Regions from separate parts of the Micromonospora sp. B11E3 genome, predicted to be linked through region 2. Evidence: riboswitches for the same ligand, from Rfam matches in the RefSeq annotation. Region 2 holds a riboswitch; each other region holds the start of a gene.
What was found. Region 2 has a riboswitch for cyclic di-AMP ahead of ABGB16_RS26420 (transglycosylase family protein). Riboswitches for the same ligand answer to the same signal wherever they lie in the genome.

Region 1 (3,265 bases), on a different contig from region 2:
GCATCGGCATCACCGGCGACGACGGCGCGTACTACCTCTACTGCCACCTGTCGTCTCGCTCGGTCGCCTCCGGCTCCCGGGTCAGCGCCGGCCAGGTCATCGGCTACACCGGGGCCACCGGCAACGTGACCGGCCCGCACCTGCACCTGGAGGTCCGCGTCAATGGCGCCAACCGCTGCCTTCAGAACATGCTCCTGGCCATCTACGACGGCACCGCCGTCCCCGCGCCGTCGTCCCTGCCGTCCACCGGCTGCTACTGCTGACGGCCGCACGTGGCGTCGCCGCTCTCCACGCCGGGAGCGGCGGCGTCACGCCCCGGCGACCACGCCCGCCGACGCGTGGTCAGCCGCGCGGGCGCCGCGTACGGGGCGAGGTCAGCCCCGCGCGGGCGCCGCGTACGGGGCGGAATCAGCCCCGCGTTGGCGCCGCGTACGGGGCGGAATCAGCCCCGCGTTGGCGCCGCGTACGGGGCGAGGAGGGCCAGGACCGCGGCCGGGTCCTCGACGTGGGCGTTGTGGCCCAGGGCGGGAAGGGTGACGACCGGGCGGCCGAACTCCCCGAGCTGAGCGTCGCTGACCATCGGGTCGTGCTCGCCCCGGGCCAGGACGACGGGGGCGTCGGTGTCGGCCAGCAGGGCCGGCAGGTCGGGCGCGCCGACCGCGAACGCCGCCGGGTCCATCGCCAGCCGCCACCGGCCGTCCTCGCGGCGCAGCCCGGCGTCCACCGCCGGATCCTCCGGGGCGAGCAGCCCGGTCAGGCCGGAAACCCGCAGGTAGCGGCGGGCCGCCTCGTCCCGGTCGGCGAACCAGGTGACCGGGCGGGCGGCCAGCTCGCGGGCCCGGTCCAGCTCGGCGGCGGACCACACGGCCTTGACGCCGAGCGCCACGACGGCGTCGACCGGCAGCCGCCGGCCGCGCGCGGCGAGGGCCAGGGCGACCACCCCGCCCAGCGAATGCCCGAGCAGCACCAGCCGGTCCCCCGGCCGCAGCGTCTCGGCCACCCGGTCGGCGAACCCGGCGAACGAGTAGCCGGGCAGCGCCGGGGAGCAGCCGTGCCCGGCCAGGTCGGGCGCCAGCCAGCGGCCCGGCCACCGGTGCTCCAGCAGCGGCGCGCAGCGCAGCCACACCTCACCGGTGGCGCCCATGCCGTGCAGCAGCACCACCACGCGTCGGGTTCCGGTGTCGTCGGTCATGGGGCGCAGTGTCCCACCGTCACCGGCGCCGGGCGAGAGCACGGACCGGCAGACGACACCGGGCGCCGGCTCGGGGAAGCCGGCGCCCGGTGTGCGGGGAGGAGGGGTCAGGCCGAGTAGCCGCGGGTGGCGGCCCAGTTCGCCAGCGCGATCGTGCTGATCCAGTACGACGGCACGGCCGGGTTCGCCGAGTCGGCGATCCGCACCGTGCGGCCCTGGTCCTCGTACCCGACGACGGCGATGTAGTGGCCGCCGGGGAACGAGTGCCAGCCCCCGTCGACGTCGGTGGCGGAGCCGGCGATGTTCACCACGACGCCCCGCCCGGCCGAGATCGCCCTGACCACGTCGGCCTGGAGCTGGTCCATCTGCGCCGGGGTGGCGGCGTTGCCCGGGATCATCCGGGTCTTGTAGGGGCTGCCCTTGACCATCTGGTTGAGCACCCGGGTGGTGTCCTCGGCCGAGTTGGTGCCCATCTCGGTGGTGCCGAGCTTGACGCCCAGGGTGTCCTGGTCGCTGGCGATCCCGGTGGCCGACAGCGCGTTGCGCACGGCGGCGGGGCCGCAGTTGTAGTAGGTCGTCTGCGCCTGGTAGTCGTAGTCCAGGGCCTTCGACGACGGCGGCTTGGGGGCGGCCGGCTTCGACTCGGACCGCGTGGGGGCGGCCGTGGCCGTCAGGTCCGGGTTCGGCGCGGTCGAGGTGGCGCTCGGCGCGTCGGTCACGGCCCGGGCCTGGCCCCGGGTCGCCGCGCCGTCGAGGCGGGGGGCGATCTCGGCGACGGCCGTCGTGGCCTGCCGGGGGGCGGGGGCGTCGTCGCCGTTCGCGAGCAGCGCCCCGGTGCCGGAGGCGAGCAGGAGCGCCGCGGCCGAGCCGGCGACGATCCGGTACGGCCGCCGGGCGGCGAGACGCCGCAGCTGCTGCTTCAGGTTGTCGTTCACGCGTTCCTCCACGGGACGAACAACCAAGAGGTGTGCTGGTGCTGCACGAGGATGGAACTCCTTCCGACACCGCCTACCGGGTTAGCTGACGGATTCGGGCGGGAAGATCGCCCTACCGCGGGCCGCGGCCCGCGGATTCACCCCACACGTGCACTGGGTCCCCGGTTCGTGCTGGTCACGATTGAGCGGGTCGGCGCGGCGTCGCCTCTTGCGATCGGTTACCGCACCGGACGGGCCGACACTACTGGCCGGTCGCCGGCCTGCCAACCGGGCGTCACCTGCTTAAACCTTCGACGGCCGATTTTTTTGCGGCACATCCGGGAACTGACGTGACTCAATGGGATAGGCGACCATTCCGGCGCCGCCGGTCGACAATCGGACAATCGGTCGTGATCGTCGGGGAATTGCGGTCGCCACACACACCGAATGGTTGCCGACGCCCGTTTCCGAGGCGACGTGACCGGGCTCACCCGGCAAAGTTCGGCCCGTCGGCCCAGCATGTGGGCAGGCCGGGGCCAGTCAGGCCGGGCCGGGGCCAGTCAGCCCGGGCCGGGGTCAGTCAGCCCGGGCCGGACGCCACCGGGCCACCCACGCGGGGCCGGGGTCAGCCGGCCCGGGCCGGACGCCACCGGGCCACCCACGCGGGGCCGGGGCCAGTCAGCCCGGGCCGGACGCCACCGGGCCACCCACGCGAGGCCGGGGTCAGCCGGCCCGGGCCGGACGCCACCGGGCCACCCACGCGGGCCGCCGGGACGAGGCCGCCGCGGGGGCGACGGGCGCCGGGGCGGGACGGGCCCGCTCAGCCGCGGCGGACGCCTCGGCCACCAGGATCCGGGCGGCCTCGGCGGCCAGTTCGGCGTCGCGCCAGGCGGCCCGCTCCCGCTCCGCCGCCGCCACGTACCCGGCCCGCCTGCCGTCGCGTACCGCACGGGCCAGCACGACCTCCTGCTCCACCGGGTGCCGCCGGGGGTCCCAGCCGCCGCGTCGGGCGAAGACGTCGCAGAGCTGCCCCATCGACAGCTCGCCGCGCAGGTGGGCGGCCGTGGCGGCGTGGTGCAGCCAGCGCTCGCGGGCCGCGTACTCGGTGGGGGTGCGGGGGGTGCGGGGCGTCGGCAGGGCACCCGCGCCGCCGAACCGG
Region 2 (3,265 bases):
GCCGGCGGCCATCCGCCCGAGCGTCCGCGCCCAGTCCACCGCGCCGGCCGCCGTGGCCACCCCGACCTCCAGCGCGCCGTCGTCGGGGCGGGCGTCGTCGAACGCGGGAATGCCCCCGGTGATCGTGCCGACGTTGCCGAACAGCACGCAGCTCGCCTCGCCGTCGAACCAGTCGGCCCCGTCCACCCGGACCCGGGTGCGGACCAGCTCACCGCGGACGTGCCGCAGCCCCGTCCACACGTACGCCAGGCGGCCCAGCCGGCCCTTGAGCCGGCGGTCGGCCTCGCCGATCAGCTCGCCGTCGAAGCCGGCGCCGGCCATCACCGCGAAGTGCTCGCCGTTGAGCCGGCCCAGGTCGAGCCGGCGCCGCCGGCCGCTGAGGCCCACCCGCACCGCCCCGGGCAGGTCGGCCGGGACGCCCAGGTTGGTGGCGAAGAGGTTCGCCGTCCCGGCGGGCAGGATCGCCATCGGCACCCCGGTGCCGGCGAGGGCGTCGGCGCAGCGCTGCACCATGCCGTCGCCGCCCCACACGAAAACCAGCCCGGCGCCCCTGTCGAGCGCCTTGCGGACCTTCTTCGGCGCCTTGCGGCTCTTGGACACCTCGTACCAGAGCAGGTCCTCGACGCCGGCGCCGACCAGCGTGGCGCGCAGCTCGTCGAGGCCGCCGCCGAGGGTCTTCTTCCGGTGGGCGACCACCGCGACGGTGCCGACGCGGCCCGGGGCGGCCTCGTCGGGCCTGATCAGCGTGCTGGCGCTCATGCCCGCCGGTGTTACCCAGCCGGCCCGGAGTCCACGCGTCCCCGACCCCGGGCCCTGGGACGCGAGCGCCCGGCCGGAGGACCGGCCGGGCGCTTCGGTGTGCCGGGTCGCCGGGCCGCATCGGCCGACGACCGTGCGTCAGAGGCTGAGCCGCTGGCCGGGGAAGATCAGGTCGGGCTGGTCGCCCACCACCCGCTCGTTCCTCTGCCACAGCGCGCGCCAGCCGCCCCGGACGTCCTTGGCCTGCGCGATCTCCGACAGGGTGTCCCCCGACCGCACCACGTAGGTCCGGCCGCCGCCGGTGGCCGGGGCGCCCTTCGTGGTGTCCCGCTTGCTCCGCGACGCCGGCTTCTCGATACGCGAGGACCGCTCCTTCTTCGGGGCGGCCTTCGTCTCCGACCTCGGGCTGTACGTCTTGGTCGAGCCGCCCTTCCTGCCGCACGTCGGCCACGCCCCGATGCCCTGGCCCCTGAGCACCTTCTCGGCGATGCGGATCTGCTCGCCGCGGGTCGCCAGGTCGGCGCGCGCGGCGTACTTCCTGCCGCCGTAGCCGGCCCAGGTGCCCTGCGAGAACTGGAGGCCCCCGTAGTAGCCGTTGCCGGTGTTGATGTGCCAGTTGCCGCCGGACTCGCACTGGGCGATGGCGTCCCAGTTGACCGCGGCCTGGGCCGGGGCGGCGGGCCCGAACAGGGCGACGACCCCGGCGACGGCGCCCGCGGCGACGGCGGCACGGAGAGCGGTCACCCGACGGTGGCGGGCGATGTATTCAGTTGCCATGGTGATCCTCCACGCCGACGAGGTGAGCTGTCGGGTTCGGGCCGAGGAGCCCGGCCGCCGGTGGCGGCTTCACCCCGAGGTGACGGTGCACCGAGGAACGTTGGGTCCCCCGCTCCTGCCCTGAGGACAAGGTGCCGACGGCCGGCGGCAGGATTAGGCGTTACCGACCGTGGTGTCCACGTTCGTGGACCCGACCGACGTTAGGCACCATCCGCGACGGCCGCCCACCTCTTGTCACCTTCGTCACCCGCTCGGGCGACGGGCTCCACAGTCGAGGTGCGCCGCCGCGCCGGACGTGCATGGCAGCCGACGGACCGATTCCGACCCGGCCCTCCCCACACAGGGCGGCGGTCACACATCGTGGTTTCCGTCCGGTCCCGCCCATCGCGGGGGCGAGCCATCCCCCACTCAGGTCAGTGCGGCGGGCGCTGGCCCAGCCCGCGCGCGGCGACGTCGGCCGTGCAGCTCAACTCCCCGGGAGCGAGCTGGACGCGGCTCGGCCGCCACACCTCCGCCCGCTCACCGTCGACGCGGGCCAGCAGGCAGTCGTACTGGCTGCCGCGCAGCGCCACTCCGACGACCCCGTCCACCGCCGCGACCTGCTGGATGATCAGGGGATCGAGGTCAAGGCCGGCCAGCGCCGCCCGGACACCCTGCTCCGTGGGCGCGGCGTGACCGGACAGGACGCGCCGCAGATCGTCCTGGGTCGACCCCGGGATCTCCACCGGCCGGACGGCCCGCGGCGGGCCCTCCGGACAGGACACGAACGCCCGCGCCAGCGCCTGCTGCTGACCCGACGTCGGATAAACCCGGTAGTTGTACCGAAGCTGCACACAGAGCACCATAGCTCCGACCTGTGACCATCCTGGACAGGGCACGATCGGACCTTGGCGACCATCCCGCGCGGGCCTTCACCCCCGACCCTGAAGGGCGGAGCACTGGCCCGCGTCTCTTGGTAGCAGCCGGCCAGCAGGAGCAACACGGCCGCCGCCAATCCCGTCCCGCGAACCCGTGACCCCCGCACGGGAGCATTGTCTCCGCTCGCCCGACCGGCGGCTGTCCCGGACGCCCCGCGCCGAGCATCCATCGGCGACGGCCACGGCACCTCCCGCCCACATCAGCTCCACAGGAGGCACACCCGGCCTGGTGGACCTTCGGTGTCGAAACCAGCGGTCGTGAGAGGGGCCCGCACGGCAGAACCGGCCGGCGCCGTCGTGGCGCCGGCCGGCTCGTACCTGTCCTCCGCGGCCCTACAGGGTGCGGGCCAGCCGGTCGGCGAGGACGCGGGCGAACCGGGACGGGTCGGCCAGCTCGCCGCCCTCGGCGAGCAGCGCCATGCCGTACAGCAGCTCGGCGGTCTCGGCGAGCGCGTCGGACTCGGCGCCCTGCTCGTGGGCCTTGCGCAGCCCCTCCACCAGCGGGTGCCCCGGGTTCAGCTCCAGGATCCGCTTGACCTGCGGCACCTCGTGCCCCATCGCCCGGTACATCTTCTCCAGCGTCGGGGTGATGTCGTGCGCGTCCCCGACCACGCAGGCTGGCGAGGTGGTCAGCCGGGTGGAGAGCCGGACCTCCTTGACGTTGTCGCGGAGCTTCTCGGTCATCCAGGTCAGCAGGTCGGCGTACTCCTGGCGCTGCTGCTCGCGGGCGGCCTCGGCCTCCTTCTTCTCCTCCTCGGTGTCCAGGTCGACCTGCCCCTTGGCGATCGAGCGCAGCGGCCTGCCGTCGAACT
Region 3 (3,265 bases), on a different contig from region 2:
CCGTGCCGGGGACGTTGTCGTGGCCGAGGATGTGCTGCCGGTCCAGCGGGATCTGGAACCGCAGCGCGAGGTGCCGCACCAGCTTCGCGGAGGTGCGGTACATCGCCTCCGTGTACCAGGTGCCGTGGCCGGCGAAGCCCTCGTGCTCGAGGCCGATGGACTTGGCGTTGACGTACCAGTTGCCGGCGTGCCAGCCGACGTCCTTGGCCTTGATGTGCTGGGCGATGTAGCCGTCCACCGAGCGCAGCGTGTAGTGCCAGCCCAGGTAGTCCGCCCGCTTCACCAGGTTGACGCTCGGGGTGAAGTAGCCCTCGGTGTCGTGGATGATGATGTACTCGATCTTCTGCTGCTCCGGCCGGTTGGCCAGGTCGTGGTTGCCGTACTGGCCGGCGCCGGGGCCGGTCTTCGCGTACGGGGCCGGGATCCACTCGCAGGGCAGCCCGACCGGGCACTCCAGGCCGTCCGGCCGCTCCGCGCGCCGCAGCCCGAGGCGGTTCACCGCGGACTCGTCCGGGTCGACCGCGCGCGCGGTCAGCGTCACCTGGTGCCCGTCGTCGGTCGTCCGGCTCGCGCCGGCGTTGATCTGGCCGTACACCTCGTCGGCGAAGGCCGCCGCGGCGTCCTCGGTGTCCGCGCCGGCGTAGCGGGCCACCGCGCCGTACCAGGCCGCCGGGTCGCTGTCGGCGCCGACCGGGCCGGCCAGCTCCTTCTGGTACGACGCGAGCAGCGCCGCCCCGCCGCGGATGTTCGTGGCCGGGTCGGCGATGAGCGCCTCCTCGCTGGCACCGGTGAGCCCCGCGGCGGCCTCCAGGGTCCGCAGGCCGGGCAGCGCCGGGGCCGGCTCGGCCGGGCCGGACTCGGGAACCACCAGCGGCCGGGAGTCGTCGCCCCGAGGGTCCTCGCCCTCGTCGACATGGGCGCTGGCGGCCTCGGCCGAGGCGACCCGCTCGGCGTCGGTCAGGTGCATCGGGCCGAACCCGCCGCTCGTGCTCGGGCGGCCGGCGTGGGTGTCCCACCGGGACTCCAGGTAGGACACGCCGAGCAGGACGCTCTCCGGTACGCCGTACTCGGCCGCGGCGGCCGCGTACTGCTGCTGGCGATCGGTGGGTGCGTCGGCGGACCCGGTGCCGAGCGGCTCGGCCGCGACGGGCCCGGCGGCGAAGGGTAGGACCGCGGTGGCCGCTGCCACCACGGCGGCGAGCAGGACGCGTCTGCTCGCCGGTAGGTTGGATCGGGGCATCGAACCTCCCGAGTGAGGGTCTGGGTGAGGCCACCCTCCCGCCGCCGCCCCGCGGGGTCAATACCTTTCCGGTTCTCGATATCGAGTGAAGGAAAGCTACGGAGACCCCGGTCATACGGAGTGTCACAGCCCGTCGGGTTGCGAATCGGTAACAGCCGTCTCTACTCTGGTCAACCGTCGGCCGGTCACAGCGCCGCCTAAACCGGGCGGTGACGGCCCGACACCGCCGAGTCGCCTCCGGGCGAGCCGGGGACCCAGGTACGCCGGGGTGAATCCGCAGCCTCGCTGCGGTAGGGCGCTTTCCCTTCCCGCCCGAACCCGTCAGCTAACCCGGTAGGCGGTACGGAAGAAGGAGAACGGAGCCCGGTGGCACACCATGCCCCGCGGCGCCCGTCGCGCCGGTCGGCTCACGCCGACCGGATGCCGGCTGCGCCGCGTCCACGCTGGTCACGCTTCACCACCGCCCTGGCCGCCCTCGCCGGCGCCGCCGTCGTCCTGGCGGGCGTCGCGCCCCCGGCCCACGCCGAGCCGTCGGTCGCCGAGATCGAGCAGCAGATCGACCAGGACTGGAACAAGCTCGAACCGCTCATCGAGCGGCACAACGCCACCCGCCAGGACCTCGCCGCGAAGCGGAAGCAGGCCGACGCGCTCGCCCGGCAGATCGGGCCGTTGCAGCGTCAGGTGGACGAGGCGATGGCGAAGGTCAACGGCCTCGCCGTCGAGGCGTACAAGGGTGAGAATCTTTCGGCCGTGAACGCGCTGCTGGGCAGCCGCTCCGCGAGCCAGATGCTGGGGCAGCTGGAGCTGCTCGACCAGTTCGCCCACCGCCAGCAGCGCGACGTCCAGACGGTCGTCGACCTGCGCGACCGGCTGGCCGCGAAGAAGCAGCCGCTGGACGAGATGGTCGCCCAGCTCACCCGCACGGAGGCGCAGCTCGCGGCGAAGCGTAAGCAGATCAACGCCGAGATCGACCGGCTGCAGAAGCTCCGCATCAAGGTGTACGGCAGCGGTGGCGGCGGCGCGCTGCGGCCCGCCCCGTGCCCGGCGAGCTACCCGGGCGGCGGCGCCGGGATCGCGGTCAAGTTCGCCTGCGCCCAGATCGGCAAGCCGTACGTGTGGGGCGCCGCGGGCCCGAACGCGTTCGACTGCTCCGGCCTGATGATGGCCGCGTGGGCGAGGGCCGGCGTCTCGCTGCCGCACAACGCGGCCCGGCAGCGGGCCGTGACCGCCCGGGTGAGCCGCGCCGACCTGCGCCCCGGCGACCTCGTCTTCTACTACGCCGACCTGCACCACGTCGGCATGTACGTCGGTGGCGGCTGGGTCGTGCACGCCTCCCAGGCCGGCGTCCCGATCAAGATGAAGCGCGTCGACGACGGCCAGGTCAACAGCTACGGCCGCCCCGGCTGACGGGTACGGGGCCCCTGCGGGACGGGGGCCCCTGCTCGCCGCCGGGCGGTGTCAGCGGGTGGGCCAGGTGCGCCAGTTCCGCCAGGACCGGCTCGGGGTCGGGCCGCGCTGCCCCTGGTAGCGCGAGCCGTAGACGGCCGACCCGTACGGGTGCTCGGCCGGCGACGAGAGCCGGAAGATGCACAGCTGCCCGATCTTCATTCCCGGCCACAGGGTGATCGGCAGGTTCGCCACGTTGGACAGCTCCAGCGTGACGTGCCCGGAGAAGCCCGGGTCGATGAAGCCGGCGGTCGAGTGGGTCAGCAGCCCGAGCCGGCCGAGCGAGCTCTTGCCTTCGAGGCGGCCCGCGAGCTGATCGCCGAGCGAGATCACCTCCAGCGTCGAGGCGAGCACGAACTCGCCCGGATGCAGCACGAACGGCTCGCCGTCGGGCACCTCCACCGCCGACGTCAGGTCGTCCTGCTGGAGCGACGGGTCGATGTGCGTGTAGAGGTGGTTGTTGAAGACGCGGAAGAGCTTGTCGAGGCGCACGTCGATGCTCGACGGCTGCACCAGGGTCGGCTCGAACGGCTCCAGCGCGAGCGTGCCAGCGTTCAGCTCGCTGACGAGGTCGCGGTC

Region 1: linked by a shared signal. The riboswitch ahead of ABGB16_RS06110 (C39 family peptidase) and the one ahead of ABGB16_RS26420 (transglycosylase family protein) in region 2 are both predicted to bind cyclic di-AMP.
Region 3: linked by a shared signal. The riboswitch ahead of ABGB16_RS02800 (NlpC/P60 family protein) and the one ahead of ABGB16_RS26420 (transglycosylase family protein) in region 2 are both predicted to bind cyclic di-AMP.

Annotation. Positions count from the first base shown of each region.
Region 1 is NZ_JBDPMC010000007.1:85,901-89,165, forward strand. Features, by position in the region: gene ABGB16_RS06100 (M23 family metallopeptidase) at 1-263, shown strand, start outside; gene ABGB16_RS06105 (alpha/beta fold hydrolase) at 443-1,192, opposite strand; gene ABGB16_RS06110 (C39 family peptidase) at 1,300-2,139, opposite strand; cyclic di-AMP (ydaO/yuaA leader) riboswitch at 2,183-2,325, opposite strand; gene ABGB16_RS06115 (hypothetical protein) at 2,830-3,265, opposite strand, start outside.
Region 2 is NZ_JBDPMC010000069.1:8,896-12,160, reverse strand. Features, by position in the region: gene ABGB16_RS26425 (diacylglycerol kinase family protein) at 1-759, opposite strand, end outside; gene ABGB16_RS26420 (transglycosylase family protein) at 898-1,536, opposite strand; cyclic di-AMP (ydaO/yuaA leader) riboswitch at 1,539-1,706, opposite strand; gene ABGB16_RS26415 (helix-turn-helix domain-containing protein) at 1,950-2,369, opposite strand; gene htpG (molecular chaperone HtpG) at 2,787-3,265, opposite strand, start outside.
Region 3 is NZ_JBDPMC010000003.1:112,931-116,195, reverse strand. Features, by position in the region: gene ABGB16_RS02805 (peptidoglycan recognition family protein) at 1-1,240, opposite strand, end outside; cyclic di-AMP (ydaO/yuaA leader) riboswitch at 1,455-1,594, shown strand; gene ABGB16_RS02800 (NlpC/P60 family protein) at 1,661-2,647, shown strand; gene dcd (dCTP deaminase) at 2,699-3,265, opposite strand, start outside.